DNA from 3 places in the Planomonospora sp. ID91781 genome. Region 3 is predicted to be linked to each of the others. Evidence: riboswitches for the same ligand, from Rfam matches in the RefSeq annotation. Region 3 holds a riboswitch; each other region holds the start of a gene.
The links. A riboswitch is a leader RNA that binds a small molecule or an ion and turns the genes downstream of it on or off. The one in region 3 is predicted to bind S-adenosylmethionine.

Region 1 (4,704 bases), 310 kb from region 3:
CGTCGGCCAGGTCCAGGGAGACCTTGACCTGCTCCAGCAGCACCTCGAACCGGGCGTGGCAGTCGCCGGCCGAGCGGGTGACGACCTTCACCGGCAGCTCGCCGTAGGCCAGGTAGGGGTCGTCGCGCCGCAGGTCGACGTCCACCCCGGAGGCGCGGGCGATCGGACCGCTCACGCCGTACTGCATGATCTGCTCCCGGGAGAGCACGCCGACGCCGCGCGTGCGGGCCGTGAAGATCTCGTTCCCCACGACCAGGTCCTCGATGTCGGGCAGCCGCCGCCGCACGTCCTCGACCGCCCCGGAGGCGCGGCCGAGCCAGCCCTCGGGGATCTCCTCCTTCAGCCCGCCCACCCGGTTGAACATGTAGTGCATGCGCCCGCCGGAGATCTCCTCCATCACGGCCTGGAGCGTCTCGCGCTCCCGGAACGCGTAGAAGACCGGGGTGATCGCGCCGAGCTCCAGCGGGTAGGAGCCGAGGAACATCAGGTGGCTGAGGACCCGGTTGAGCTCGGCCATCAGGGTCCTGGCCCAGACGGCCCTGACCGGGACCTCCATGCCCAGCATGCGCTCCACGGCCAGGACCACGCCCAGCTCGTTGGCGAAGGCGGAGAGCCAGTCGTGCCGGTTGGCCAGCATGATGATCTGCCGGTAGTCCCTGACCTCGAACAGTTTCTCCGCGCCGCGGTGCATGTAGCCCACGATCGGCTCGGCCGCGCTGATCCGCTCGCCGTCCAGCGTGAGCCGCAGGCGCAGCACCCCGTGCGTGGACGGGTGCTGCGGGCCGATGTTGAGGACCATGTCCTCGGTCGCGAGCTCCTTGCCGCCACCGGCGCCGACACCGGCACCGCCACCGACCCCGGCGGCTCCGGCCCCGATTCCCACGACCCGTTCCGTCATAGGGGCCATGCTGCCACGTCAGCCGCGGGAGACAAGCTCCCGGAGGGCGCCGACGAGGCGGTCGACGTGCTCGGCGGTGGTGCCGATGCCGATCGAGGCGCGCACCGCCGAGGCGGCGGTGGCCCCGTCGTCGGCGCAGCCGCCGCTGTTCTCGATGCCGCCCAGCAGGTGGCGGACGAACGGGTGGGCGCAGAACTTCCCGTCCCGCACGCCGATGCCGTACTCGTTGGAGAGCGCCTCGGCGACCTCGCGGGCGGTGCGGCCGTCCACCACGAAGGAGACGATGCCGACCCGGGGGTGGTCCGGGCCCCACAGGGAGAGCTCGTGCACGCCCTCGATCCCGGCGAGCCCCGCGCGCAGGCGGGCGAGCAGCCGCTCCTCCTCACGCATCAGCGCGGTCCAGCCGGTGGCGGTGAGGGCGTCGCAGGCGGCGGCCAGGGCGACGGCGCCCAGCACGTTGGGGGTGCCCGCCTCGTGCCGGGCCTCGGGGTCGTCGTGCCACTCGACCTCCGCCGTGCCCGTGCCCGTTCCCGCCGTGCCCGTTCCCGCCGTGCCCGTTCCCGCCGTGCCCGTGCCCGTGGTCGCTGCGCCCGTCGTGTCCGCGGTCGTCGGACCCGCGGTCGTCGGACCCGCGGTCGTCGGGCCCGCGGTGCCCGCGCCGCCGTGCACGGCCCGCACCGCCCCGCCGCCCCGCAGGTACGGCGGAGCCTCCGCGAGCCAGTCGGGGCGGCCGACGAGCACGCCCGTGCCGAAGGGCGCGTAGAGCTTGTGGCCGGAGAAGACCACGTAGTCCAGGTCGAGCGCGGTCAGGTTGAGCGGGCGGTGCGGGACGAGTTGGGCGGCGTCGACGAGGATGCGGGCGCCGTGACGGTGGGCGATGTGCGCCAGGGCGGCGATCGGCCAGAGCTCGCCGGTGACGTTGGAGGCGGCGGTCACCACGAGCAGCTTCGGGCCGTCGCGGTCCGCCAGGGCCGCCAGCGCCTCGTCGGCCGCGCGGACGGCCTCGCCGGGGAAGGCGGGGGGCGCGAGCCGTACGGCGCCGGCCCAGGGCAGCAGCGAGGCGTGGTGCTCGGTGTCGAAGACCACGACGGTGGTCCCCTCGGGCAGGGCGCGGGCCAGCAGGTTGGTGGCGTCCGTGGTGTTGCGGGTGAAGACCACCGCGTCACCGGGGCGGGCGCCGACGAAGGCGCGGACCGTGTGCCGGGCCTGCTCGTAGCGGGCCGTGGTGAGCTGGGAGGCGTAGCCGGCGCCCCGGTGGACGCTGGAGTAGGCCGGGAGCGCGGCGGCGACCGCGGCGCTCACCGGCTCCAGACACGGCGCGCTGGCGGCGTAGTCGAGGTTGGCGTAGGGGACCAGTCTGCCGCCCCGGACGGGGACCTCCAGGTCGGCGCCGAGCACCGCGGGGATCGGCCGCCCCCCCGGAGCCGCCGGGACCGCCTGCCCGGGGAGCGGGGCCGCCGGAGCCGCGGCCGGGGCGGCGGCGGTCCGGTCGGCGGGCACGGGGCGGGCTCCGGCGGAGGCTCCGGTGCCGGTACCGGTACCGGTACCGGTGCCGGCGGGGGCGGGGGTGAAGATTCCGAGGACGGACACGCCAGGACTCCTTCGAGGTCATCGGACCCCAAGCCCTCGGGTGGCGTTGGTGCGTGGAGCCCGCGCTTGCCCGGCACACCTCGTGCCGGACCAGGTCCTCACCCGGGGCACCCCGCCGCGGACGCGAGGGTTGCCGGCCAGCGAGCCGGGGCTTGTCACTGGCACTCATGACCTACAGGCGAACTATAACCATCACCGGGCGCGGTTCCGCAAGTCGGCCGTCCCACCGGCCGGTCGCTCCGCGGCCCGCCGGGTTCTGCGACCTGCCGGGTTCTGCGACCTGCCGGGCTCCGTGACCTGCCGGGCTCCGTGACCTGCCCGGCTCGGCGACTCGTCCGGCGCCGGGATCATCCCGGCGATCGTGGGCAGGAACTACCGGCGTCCGCCGATCGTCTACGCGGCGTGACCCCACGGAACGGCACGACCCCGCGAAGGAGACGGCGATGGACTGGGTGACCGACCCGCAGATCTGGATAGGGTTCCTCACCCTCGTCGGCCTGGAGATCGTCCTCGGCATCGACAACATCATCTTCATCTCGATCCTGGCGGGCAAGCTCCCGCCCGAGCAGCGGGACCGGGCCCGCAAGCTGGGCCTGCTCGCCGCGCTGCTCAGCCGCCTGGCGCTGCTGCTGGCGCTGTCGTGGGTCATCCGGCTCACCCAGCCGCTCTTCGAGGTCCTCGGGCAGGAGATCTCGGGCCGGGACCTGATCCTGATCCTGGGCGGACTGTTCCTGATCGGCAAGAGCGTCTTCGAGGTCCACGACAACCTGGAGGGCAAGTCCGGCCACGCCGGGGGCAGGGTGGCCGCCTCCTTCGGCGCGGTGATCCTCCAGATCATGATCCTGGACATCGTCTTCTCGCTCGACTCGGTGATCACCGCGGTCGGCATGGTGGACGAGATCGGCGTGATGGTCGCGGCCGTCGTCGTCTCGGTCCTGGTGATGCTGTTCGCCTCCGGGCCGATCAGCCGCTTCGTGGACAGGCACCCGAGCATCAAGATGCTCGCCTTGTCCTTCCTGATCCTGATCGGCGTCGTGCTCCTGGCCGAGGGCTTCGAGCAGCACATCCCCAAGGGCTACGTCTACTTCGCGATGGCCTTCTCGCTGCTGGTGGAACTGCTCAACATCCGCGTGCGGAGCAAGGCCGGGGCCGAGGAGCCGGTCGAGCTGCACCACCGCTACGAGGAGGGCGGGACGGACAGGCCCACCGGCGCCTGACCGGGATACCGCTGCGAAGAGGACGGGACGGACAGGCCCACCGGGGCCTGACTGGGATTACGATGCCGATGTGAAGTTTGATCCTTGGAGTCCGGAATTCGTCGCCCACCCGTACGACGTCTACGCCGAGCTGCGGCGGGAGCGGCCGGTCGGCTTCTTCGAACCGACCGGCCAGTGGCTGGTCGCCCGGCACGCCGACGTCAACGCGCTGCTCCGCGACCGCAGGCTCGGCAGGTCCTACCTGCACGTGGCCACCCACGCGGAGTTCGGCAGGCCCGACGACCCCGGCTTCCAGGACCCGTTCTGGCGGGTGATCCGGGCCGGGATGCTCGACGTCGAGCCGCCGGTGCACACGCGGCTGCGGCGGCTGGTGTCCAAGGCGTTCACCCCGCGCATGGTCGAGGCCCTGCGCCCCAAGGTCGCCGAGCTCGCCACCGGGCTCGTCGACCGGTTCGCCGAGAGCGGCGGGGGCGACCTCATCGCCGAGGTGGCCGAGCCGCTCCCGGTGACCGTGATCGCCGAGATGCTCGGCGTGCCCGAGGCCGACCGGCACCTGCTCCGGCCCTGGTCCGCCGACATCTGCGGGATGTACGAGCTCAACCCCTCGATCGAGGCCCAGCGCACCGCCGTGCGCGCCGCCTCGGAGTTCTCCGACTACCTCGTGGGGCTGGCCCGCCACCGGCGGGAGCATCCCGGCGACGACCTGATCAGCGCGCTGGCGCAGGTCGCCGACGGGGGCGACGCGCTCACCGAGGAAGAACTGGTCGGCACCTGCGTCCTGCTGCTCAACGCCGGGCACGAGGCGACGGTCAACGTCACCGGCAACGGCTGGTGGTCCCTCTTCCGCAACCCCGCCGAACTGGAGCGGCTCCGCGCCGACCACGGCCTGCTGCCGACCGCGATCGAGGAGCTGATGCGGTGGGACACCCCGCTGCAGATGTTCGAGCGCTGGGTGCTGGAGGACATCACCGTCGGCGGGGTGGACATCCCGCGCGGCAG
Region 2 (4,704 bases), on a different contig from region 3:
GCCCTCGACGTATTCGCTGACGATGTACGGCTGATCTCCGGTCAGGTCGGCCTCGATGACGCGCGCCGTGCAGAACGCGGCGACCCTGCGTGCGGTCTGCACCTCGCGTAGGAAGCGCTCTCGGGCGCCGGGCTCGTCTGCGAAGCGGGCGTGCAGCACCTTCACGGCGACTTTCACCCCGGACGGGTCCTCGCCCAGGTGGACCACGCCCTGCCCGCCCCTGCCCAGCTCGCGCAGCAGGAGGTAGTCGCCCAATCGCGTGGTCATAGGGCGGGCCGTCCAGTGCCGGCGCATCCCGTGACAGCGTCGGGCAGGACTTCCGGGACGGGCGGCCGCAAACGGTCGAAGGGTCTCATCGGCCGAGGATCGCCCGGATGCGCTGGGCGGTTCCGGTGTCGCCCGAGTAGGTCTCCAGCAGGGCGTGCAGGAAGCGCATCCCTTCGTCGCCGCGTGGTTCGAAGCCGAGTTCGGGCACGCCGAAGGCGTAGTGCGCCGCCTCGTCATCGGCGTCGTACACCTCGAAGTCCTCTTCCGCAGGAGCCTTCGGGCCTCCGAGCACACCGTCCAGGAGGCGGCCGCTGAATTCGGAGCGCTGAAGCTGCCGGGCGGCGAACCCCGGCAGGCCGTCGCGCGACAGTGTCAGGCTCCGGTCCCACATCTCTTCGGCGAAGTCTCCCCAGGAGACGTTGAGGCCAGGCCGGATCTCGCCGATCGTCTCGACCCCGGGGCCGCTGGAGCTACCGCCGCCGTCGTAGTCGTAGCCGATCGATAGGAACATGCGGTTCAGGACGGGTGAGGGGAACCTGCCCTCACCCGTGACGGGCACGAGCACCTGATCGCCGTCGAGGTCCGCAGCGAAGTGCGGTATGCCGTTGACCCGCACGGTGAGGGGGACGAGGTTGCCGAAGTAGCCGAGCAGCCGTTCCTCCTCGCCGCGCAAGAAGCCGTCTTCGAGACGGTCGTATGCGTGAGGCGGGACATCCCGCTCGCGAGCGGGGTCGAGGTCGGCGCTGAAGCGGATGGCGTCGGCGACGGCGTACGGGGTGTCGCTCGTGATGTCCACCGTCGCGTCCGGAGAGAAGGTGAGAAGGTCGGGAACGACCCGCAGGGCGAAGGCCAGCGGGTCATCGTCGGGCTCCGGCCGACCCAGCGCGGTGACGGTCCCAGCGCCCTCCGGCCCGGATCTGATCAGTTCGAGAACGCCGCCGCGCGTGCGCAGCGCGAACTCACCGGCGCCTGCGATATGGACGGTGAGGAAGGACTGCAGCGGCAGAGCGGACACGTGATCCCGCTGGTCCCGCCAGTCGCTGTGGAAGAGCGCGGGCCCCTGGTAGGTGGCCGCCAGTCTCCACTCGTGGCCCCAGGACGCTTCGAGGACCTCCGGCGGTACGGCGGGCAGCAGGCGAGGAGCGGGGCCACCGTAGTGACGGCACAGCAATTCGGGCTGGCCCTGTCCGGTCCGGGCGTAGAAGGCCAGGCCGTGGCCATGGTCGAGCAGGAGATCGTAGAAGTCGTGTCCGCCGGACCGCGAACCGCAGCTCTGGAGCGTGGACAGCAGGAACTGTCGTGCCCGGCGCGCGTTGAGCGTCTGCACCGCGGGCCAGGGTGATTCCTCATCTGCGTCGGCAGTGGAATCATCGGTGAGATCGTCGAAGCCGTCTTCGTCGTTCTCGTCCTCGTACCGGTCCTCCTCGTCGTCGAACTCCTCATCATGGTGCTCCCCCACCGCCGGGGAGGGATTGAGGAACACCTCGATCAGGTCGGCGGAGCCGTACCGGTCACTGAGCAGTTTCTTCGACGGGGACTCGGCCCGGCCCGCAGGCCGGGCGAGTACGCGGCCGTCGGTGGCCCGGTAGAAGGCCACATCATGCCCCTGGGCAAGCCACCGGTCGAACGCCTGGGCGGTGCCGCGCTCGCCCTCCGGGGTGGTCTCGGCCGTCAGGAACAGGTCCTTCGCCGTGGCGGCGTCCATTCCGGTAGGTCCTTCCACTGAGGGCTGCTCTTCCTTGCTGTTGTCACGGGGGTCGCCGAAGTAGCGTGAGCGGCAGTCGGGAGCCTCAAGGAACGTTCCAGGAGGCGAACGTCATCGACTGGCAGCGGCGCAGCCGTTCGGCAGCGGATCGAAGACGACGCCGGGTACGGCCATGACGACGCTCCTGCGGAGTCTGGGACCCCGGTGGTGCCGCGCCCCGGTGATCCGCCGTTCTCCACGCACCACGCGTGGAGCAGGTCCTCACCCGGGGCACCTGCGGCAGGCGGGATGCCGTCCAGCGGGCCGGGGCTTGTCACTGGAACTCATGACCTGCCTCGGAGGCTAGCGATTTGTTCACTTAATCGTCAATTGCCCGGCGAGGAATCACGCAGGCCACAAACGGCAGGTCGCATGGCCGCCTTCGCCGTCGACCGCAAGCACCCCGACTCTGACCACGCGCCTATGGTGGCGACCTTCGAGCTGAGAATCAGCGGTGCAGGCGGGTGTCGGTCAGGATCCGCCGGACGGTCTCCTGCAGCGAGCTGCCGACGCCGATGATCTCCTCGCGTCCATCGTCGAGCAGGTCCCGCGGCCGATACCACCGGCGCATCTCCGCTTCGCCGTAGGCGCCGGCGGTGGGCTTGGTGGCGTGCCGGCGCAGGGTCTCGGCGAACGGCACATCGAGGTAGTAGAAGCGGCTCACCCCGCGATGGTCGGCGCCCAGGGCCGTCAGCATCGGGCCGTAGCGGTCGGCGTACAGGATGCCTTCCACGACGACGTGGTAGCCGGCGTCCAGCGCGTAGCGGGCCACCACGTCGATCAGCCCGATGTTCACCGCCCCGGGGACATCGGGCTCCTTGAGGATGTCGCGGCGGACGACGTCCTGGCCCACCACCGCCAGACCACGCCCGTAGCAGGCGCGCAGGCGCGCGGCGACGGCGCTCTTGCCCGAGGCGGAGTTGCCCCGCAGCACGATCAGGCGCGTGGTGTCCGAGCCGACCATCGCCTGTAGCGTACGAGCCGCCCGGCCATCCCGGAAGACCGGACCGGCCGGGCGCCTGCCGCCCGGACCCGGGCGCGCTGCCCGAGCCGGTCAGCTGGCCGGGTGGCCGTCGTCCAGGCACGCCGCCGTGCCGTCGGCCGCCGCCCGCAGGGCCGCGGCGATGCGCCGGGCCAGCGCGGCCGGCACCAGCGAGGGCACCCGGCCCGGGTCGGCGAACCTCCAGCCAGCCAGCTCGTCGGCCGGCAGCCGGAGCGCGGCGATCTCCTCGGAGGTCAGGACACCGCCGTCGTAGAGGAAGATCACCCCGTCCGGCCAGCCGGGCCGCGGCGGGATCCAATCCGCCGCCAGCAGGCGTCCGACCGGCCGGTCCAGGCCGAGCTCCTCGGCCACCTCCCGGCGGCACGCCGCGGTGGGGGACTCGCCGGGCTCGACGGCGCCGCCGGGCACGTCCCACCGGGGCTTGTAGACCGGGTCGACCAGCAGCACCGCGCCCGCCGCATCGCGCAGCAGCGCGCCGGCGGCCATCCATTTGCGTCCCAGCGAGGCGGCGTACGGATCGAGCGGTGCCGCGGGAAAATCCTGCGTCGTCATGACCGCGACCGTAACGGTCCGTCGCCGCGACCGGCAGGCTCCGAGACGGATCGCCATGGCCACCCGGGTTCCGGAAACAACGGCTTCCGAAACTCCTGCGGCCGGTCAGGTTCGGGGCCCGGATCCCGCACCGGACCCTTCTCGTCTCACCCTGCTTCTGGCTGATCAGATCGGGTTCCTTGCCCGCCGATCGGTGGATTCGTCTGTCATTGCGGCGTATGCGGATCTACAGTCCAAGTGACCGGAGGTGAGGGCCTGCTCCACCTCAGCGGCGGGCGGGCCGGTGAAGGAGGGGTGCGATGAGTGCGGAGCTGACGGTCCTGGCCGAGCAGGCGATCCCGTACGTGAGCGCGGCCGCATCCGCCTACGGCGGCGCGGTGCTGGCCCGCACCCAGGAGCAGGCCGCCGACGCCACCGTGGCCTGGGGCCAGCGCCTCCTCCAGCGCCTCTTCGGCACCGCCTCGACCGAAGAAGAGACCCCGGAGGCGGTCGCGGACCTGGTCGCGGCGCCGGAGGATCCCGACGTGCAGGCGGCGATGCGCCTGGCCATCCGCAAGGCGCTGGCCGCCGATGCGCAGCTGGCCGCCGAGATCACCGACATGCTCGACCAGGCCCGGGCGACGGTCTCGGCCGGCGGCAACGTGGTGCAGACCGGCGACGTCTCGCACGGTGGCCGCATCTACGGCGGCGATCATGTCGACTTCTCCCGCGGTACCTTCCACGGCCCGGTCACCGGCAAGGGATGAGCACCCGGGAGCAGCCGTCACCAGACCAGGGCGTCGGCTCCGGCGGCGGCCGCGTCTACGGCGCGGACCACGTCGACTTCTCCTCCGGCACCTTCCACGGCCTCGTCGCCGGGATGGTCACCGCCGCCCCAGCTCCGGTACTGCCGCCGGTGACCAGAGTGCCGGCGACCGGGTTGGTGGGGCTGCCGCGCCGACCGGCGGCGGTGTTCGTCGGCCGCGACGACGAACTGGGGGCGCTGGGGCAGATGCTGGCGGCCGGGCCCGGAGTGATCGCCCAGACCGTGGTCGGGTTGGGCGGAATCGGCAAAAGCGAACTGGCCTTGCACTATGCCCTGCGCCACCACGACGGCTACCACCTGGTGTGGTGGATCGACGCCGAGTCCCCGCAGGCC
Region 3 (4,704 bases):
TCGTCGAGGACGGCCTCCATACGCTCCGGGTCGGTCACGAAGTAGGGCGAGATGTAACCCTTGTCGAAGCGCATGCCCTCGGTGAGCTCGAGCTCCAGGCCGAAGGTGTTGCTCTCCTCGACGGTGATGACGCCTTCCTTGCCGACCTTGTCCATCGCCTCGGCGATCATCTCGCCGATCTGCGGGTCGCCCGCGGAGATGGAGGCCGTGGAGGCGATCTGCGCCTTCGTCTCCACGTCCTTGGCCAGCTTGGAGAGCTCCTCGCTGACGCGCTCGACGGCGGCCTCGATGCCCTTCTTCAGGGCCATCGGGTTGGCGCCGGCGGCGACGTTGCGCAGGCCCTCGCGGACCAGCGCCTGGGCGAGCACGGTGGCGGTGGTGGTGCCGTCACCCGCGACGTCGTCGGTCTTCTTGGCGACTTCCTTGACGAGCTCGGCCCCGATCTTCTCCCACGGGTCCTCGAGCTCGATCTCCTTGGCGATGGAGACACCGTCGTTGGTGATCGTGGGGGCGCCCCACTTCTTCTCCAGAACGACGTTACGGCCCTTGGGGCCGAGGGTCACCTTCACGGCGTCCGCGAGCTGGTTCATACCACGCTCGAGACCGCGCCGGGCGTCCTCGTCAAACGCGATCATCTTGGCTGCCATACGGCTAGACCTCCCAAACACAGGGTGGCGTGCACCGGATCGAGCCGACGCCCGCGACGGCATGTGGACCCGCGACTCCGTTCGGCGGGTCCCATCGTCTCGATCCAGGGTTGGCACTCTCAAACAGAGAGTGCCAACGAACTGTTTAGCACTCTACCCTGCCGAGTGCAAGCTACGCCCCGCTGAGCTGGGCTCCGCCCAGAGCGAAGGCACCACATCGGGGCGAAGCCCCGGATGCGGGAACGCGAAGGCCCGGCCCTCCGGAGCCTCCGGCGGGCCGGGCCGACATGTGGGGGATCCGCGCGGACCGCACTGCCGCGGGAGTCCCGGCCGTCTCCGGCGCATCCGCCGGCCGACCGCCTCAGACGGTCCGGACGGCCTCCGCCTGCGGGCCCTTCTGCCCCTGGGTGATCTCGAACTCGACCCGCTGGCCTTGCTCGAGCGCACGATAGCCGTCCATCAGGATCGCGGAGTAATGGACGAAAACATCCTTACCACCGTCTACCGCGATGAAGCCGTAGCCCTTGTCCGCGTTGAACCATTTGACGGTGCCCTGCGCCACTTCCGACTCCTCTTACCGGCCCTGAAGACCACGCCCATTCCACTCGCGAAGCCTTCGATCTCCGCGGCGAAGACCTCGCCCGCATCGATCGTTCTCGACCATACCTGTGGGACACCGTAGGGCAACAGAGTCAATCCGCTAATCATCCGTTTACCGGCGCCTTTGGCAGGAGAACAAGCTTTTGCCCTCGCGCCGTTTAGTTCAATATTGCATTATTTCCTCACGTCCCAGATATGAACGGGCGCCACAAAGCACGACACCCGCACGCGGCCGGAGCGGCGTACGGGTGTCGTGGAGGCGCCAGGGGCGCCCGGAGCGGCCTGGACGGCCCGAGGGGATCAGCCCCCGGCGACCGCCGGGATGATGGAGATCTGGACCCCGGACGGCGTGGCGGTCTCGAGGTTGTCCGCGAAACGGACGTCCTCTTCGCCCACATAAACGTTGACAAAACGTCGGATCTTGCCCGTTTCATCGAGAATCCGGGCACCGATGCCGGGGAAGTCCGCGTCGAGCTTCTCCAGGACCTCCCGCAGGGTTGCCCCTTCTCCGCTCACCTCGGCGGCGCCATTGGTGTACGTGCGAAGAATCGTCGGAATCCGCACAGAAACGCTCATAGTCCAGTACCTTTCAGGAGTTCTCAGGCGAGGGCGGCACGGAATGCGTCAAGAGACGGCCGGATGACCGCGGTGGGCCGGGCGTGGTCGGCCACCGCGTCGAGGGTCTTGAGCCCCTCCCCGGTGTTGAGGACGACCGTCTCGGCGTCGGGGTCGAGTCTGCCCTCGGCGACCAGCTTGCGGAGCACGCCGACGGTGACGCCGCCCGCGGTCTCGGCGAAGACGCCCTCGGTCCGGGCCAGCAGCCTGATCGCGTCGACGATCTCGGCGTCCGTGACGTCCTCCACCGCGCCGCCGGTGCGCCGGGCGATGTCCAGGACGTACGGGCCGTCGGCCGGGTTGCCGATCGCCAGCGACTTGGCGATGGTGTCCGGCTTGACCGGGCGGATCACGTCGTGGCCGGCCTTGTAGGCCGCCGAGACGGGCGAGCACCCCTCGGCCTGCGCGGCGAAGATCTTGTACGGCCGGTCCTCGACGAGACCGAGGGACACCAGCTCCTTGAACCCCTTGTCGATCTTCGTCAGCTGGGAGCCGGAGGCCACCGGGACGATGATCTGCTCGGGGAGCCGCCAGCCGAGCTGCTCGGCGATCTCGTAGGCCAGCGTCTTGGAGCCCTCCGCGTAGTACGGGCGGAGGTTGACGTTGACGAAGCCCCACCGGTCGCCCAGCTCGTCGCCGATGAGCTCCGAGCAGAAGCGGTTCACGTCGTCGTAGCTGCCGTCGATGGCCACCAGGCGCCCGCCGTACACCGAAGCCATGACGATCTTGGCCTGCTCCAGGTCGGAGGGGATGAACACGCAGGCGTCCAGTCCGGCGCGCGCGGCGGCCGCGGTGACCGCGCCCGCGAGGTTGCCGGTGGAGGAGCAGGACAGGGTGTGGAAACCGAAGTTGCGGGCCGCCTCGACCGCGATGGCCACCACGCGGTCCTTGAAGGAGTGCGTGGGGTTGCCCGAGTCGTCCTTCACGTGCAGGGAGCGCAGGCCCAGCTCGCGGGCGAGGTTGTCGGCCTTGACCAGCTTGGTCCAGCCGGGGGCCATGTTGCGCTTGGAGGCCACGTCCGCCGGGACGGGGAGCAGCGCGCGGTAGCGCCAGATGTTCGCCGGCCCCGCGGCGATCTGCTCGCGGGTGACCCGGGGGAACTCGTAGGCGATCTCGAGGGGGCCGAAACACTCGGTACAGGCGAAGTCCGGGCCGAGGGGGGAGCGCGCCCCGCACTCGCGGCAGGAGAGCGCGACGGCCGGACCGAAGTCAAGGGAGGTGGTGGTGGTTTCAGTGCTTGCAAGCGCCATGAAGCGAGGCCTTTCCCTCATCTTCGTCTGCGACCACCTTGGTCACAGACCGGAATTGGCACCTGTCCCGGCCGACCTCGTCAGATCACGAGTCTTGAACCGGGAGGGTTGCCGGGGCTTCGCAGGGCCGGTCCCTCCACCCCTCTGGATGAGCAATATTCAGTTGTCGAACCTGATGAGCAGGTTGCAAGCACTCTACCCCGGCCGGTCACCGCTCTGACCATCCATCTCACTTTCCGAGACGGCGTGTGTCGACCGGCGGACACCCGGGGCGGGCGCACCCGGCCGGGTCAGAAGCCGTAGGCGTCGCCCAGCGCGTTCTGGACGTACTTGCGCGCCTGGTGGATGCGGGATTTGGCGGTGCCCAGCGGGATGCCGAGCTGCTCGGCCACCTCGTTGTAGTCGAGCTGGCAGATGTCGCGCAGCACCAGCGCCTGGGCCAGCTCGGGCTTGTCGGCCTCCAGCGCCTCCATCACGTCGAGCAGGTCCAGCCGGGACCCGGCGATCACGCTCACCCGGGCCACGTCGGGCTTCTGCAGCGGCAGCTCGTCGGAGCTCTGCTCGGCCGCCCGGCGCTTCAGCGAGCGGTAGGTCGTCCGGGCGCAGTTGGCCGTCACGATGTGCAGCCAGGTGGTGAACCGGGCCCGGCCCTCGAAGCGGCCGATGTTGCGCGCCACCGCCAGCAGGGTGTCCTGGCACGCCTCCTCGGCGTCCTGCCGGTAGGGCAGGATCCGCCCGCAGTGCCGCAGCACGTCGGGCTCGATCCGCTTGAGCAGTTCGCCCAGCGCGCGGTGGTCGCCCTGGGCGGCCGCGCGGGCCAGTGCCTCGGTCGTCTCGTCCAGCGCCATCCGAGCCCCCATCAGCGATCACGGTCGCTGGACATCCTATGGGCGGGGGCAATGTTTGGTTAACCTCTGGGGCAAGCGTGCCCCGGGGCGGACCGACCGGCCGCCGTCCGCAGTAGGCAGGAGACGAGGGGCATGTCCTAGACGAGGAAGAACAGATGAACACGATCCTGGTGGCGTCCAATCGTGGTCCCGTCTCGTTCACCGTTTCGGAGGACGGCTCCCTGTGCATGCGCAGGGGCGGCGGCGGGCTGGTGTCCGGCCTGTCCGAGGTGGCCAAGGAGCTGGACATGCTCTGGGTCTGCGCCGCGCTCTCCGACGGCGACCGCGGCGCCGTACGGCTGGCGCCCGGCGGCCGCATCGACCAGGCCGGCTACGACACCGGCGCGCTGCGCATGCTGGACATCCCGCCGGCGACGTTCCACCGGGCCTACAACGCGGTGGCCAACTCCACGCTCTGGTTCGTCCACCACCTGCTCTACGACACCGCCAACACCCCGCACTTCGACGCGCGCTTCCGCCGGGAATGGGAGTCCTACCAGTCCTACAACGCCGCGTTCGCCGTGGCGCTGGCCGAGGAGGCCGCGCACGGCGCGCAGGTGCTGGTCCAGGACTACCACCTCAGCCTGACCCCGGCGATGCTCCGGGTCGACCGGCCCGACCTGCGCATCGCGCACTTCTCGCACACCCCGTGGGCCCCTCCCGAGTACTTCGCCCTGCTCCCCGACGACGTCGCCGTCGAGCTGC

Region 1: another riboswitch for S-adenosylmethionine. It lies ahead of HS048_RS36730 (aminotransferase class V-fold PLP-dependent enzyme); the one in region 3 lies ahead of thrC (threonine synthase).
Region 2: another riboswitch for S-adenosylmethionine. It lies ahead of HS048_RS34260 (hypothetical protein); the one in region 3 lies ahead of thrC (threonine synthase).

Annotation. Positions count from the first base shown of each region.
Region 1 covers NZ_JABTEY010000001.1:707,396-712,099, reverse strand. Annotated here, with positions in the region: gene HS048_RS03270 (NADH-quinone oxidoreductase subunit D) at 1-898, opposite strand, end outside; gene HS048_RS36730 (aminotransferase class V-fold PLP-dependent enzyme) at 917-2,398, opposite strand; SAM riboswitch class IV at 2,546-2,661, opposite strand; gene HS048_RS03255 (TerC family protein) at 2,932-3,705, shown strand; gene HS048_RS03250 (cytochrome P450) at 3,776-4,704, shown strand, end outside.
Region 2 covers NZ_JABTEY010000004.1:77,080-81,783, forward strand. Annotated here, with positions in the region: gene HS048_RS34255 (WD40 repeat domain-containing serine/threonine protein kinase) at 1-267, opposite strand, end outside; gene HS048_RS34260 (hypothetical protein) at 353-1,972, opposite strand; SAM riboswitch class IV at 2,195-2,303, opposite strand; gene HS048_RS34265 (kinase) at 2,460-2,975, opposite strand; gene HS048_RS34270 (NUDIX hydrolase) at 3,066-3,566, opposite strand; gene HS048_RS34275 (hypothetical protein) at 3,866-4,312, shown strand; gene fxsT (FxSxx-COOH system tetratricopeptide repeat protein) at 4,309-4,704, shown strand, end outside.
Region 3 covers NZ_JABTEY010000001.1:402,229-406,932, forward strand. Annotated here, with positions in the region: gene groL (chaperonin GroEL) at 1-647, opposite strand, end outside; gene HS048_RS01815 (cold-shock protein) at 1,009-1,209, opposite strand; gene HS048_RS01820 (MoaD/ThiS family protein) at 1,548-1,823, opposite strand; gene thrC (threonine synthase) at 1,847-3,112, opposite strand; SAM riboswitch class I at 3,127-3,267, opposite strand; gene HS048_RS01830 (RNA polymerase sigma factor) at 3,403-3,960, opposite strand; gene HS048_RS01835 (trehalose-6-phosphate synthase) at 4,116-4,704, shown strand, end outside.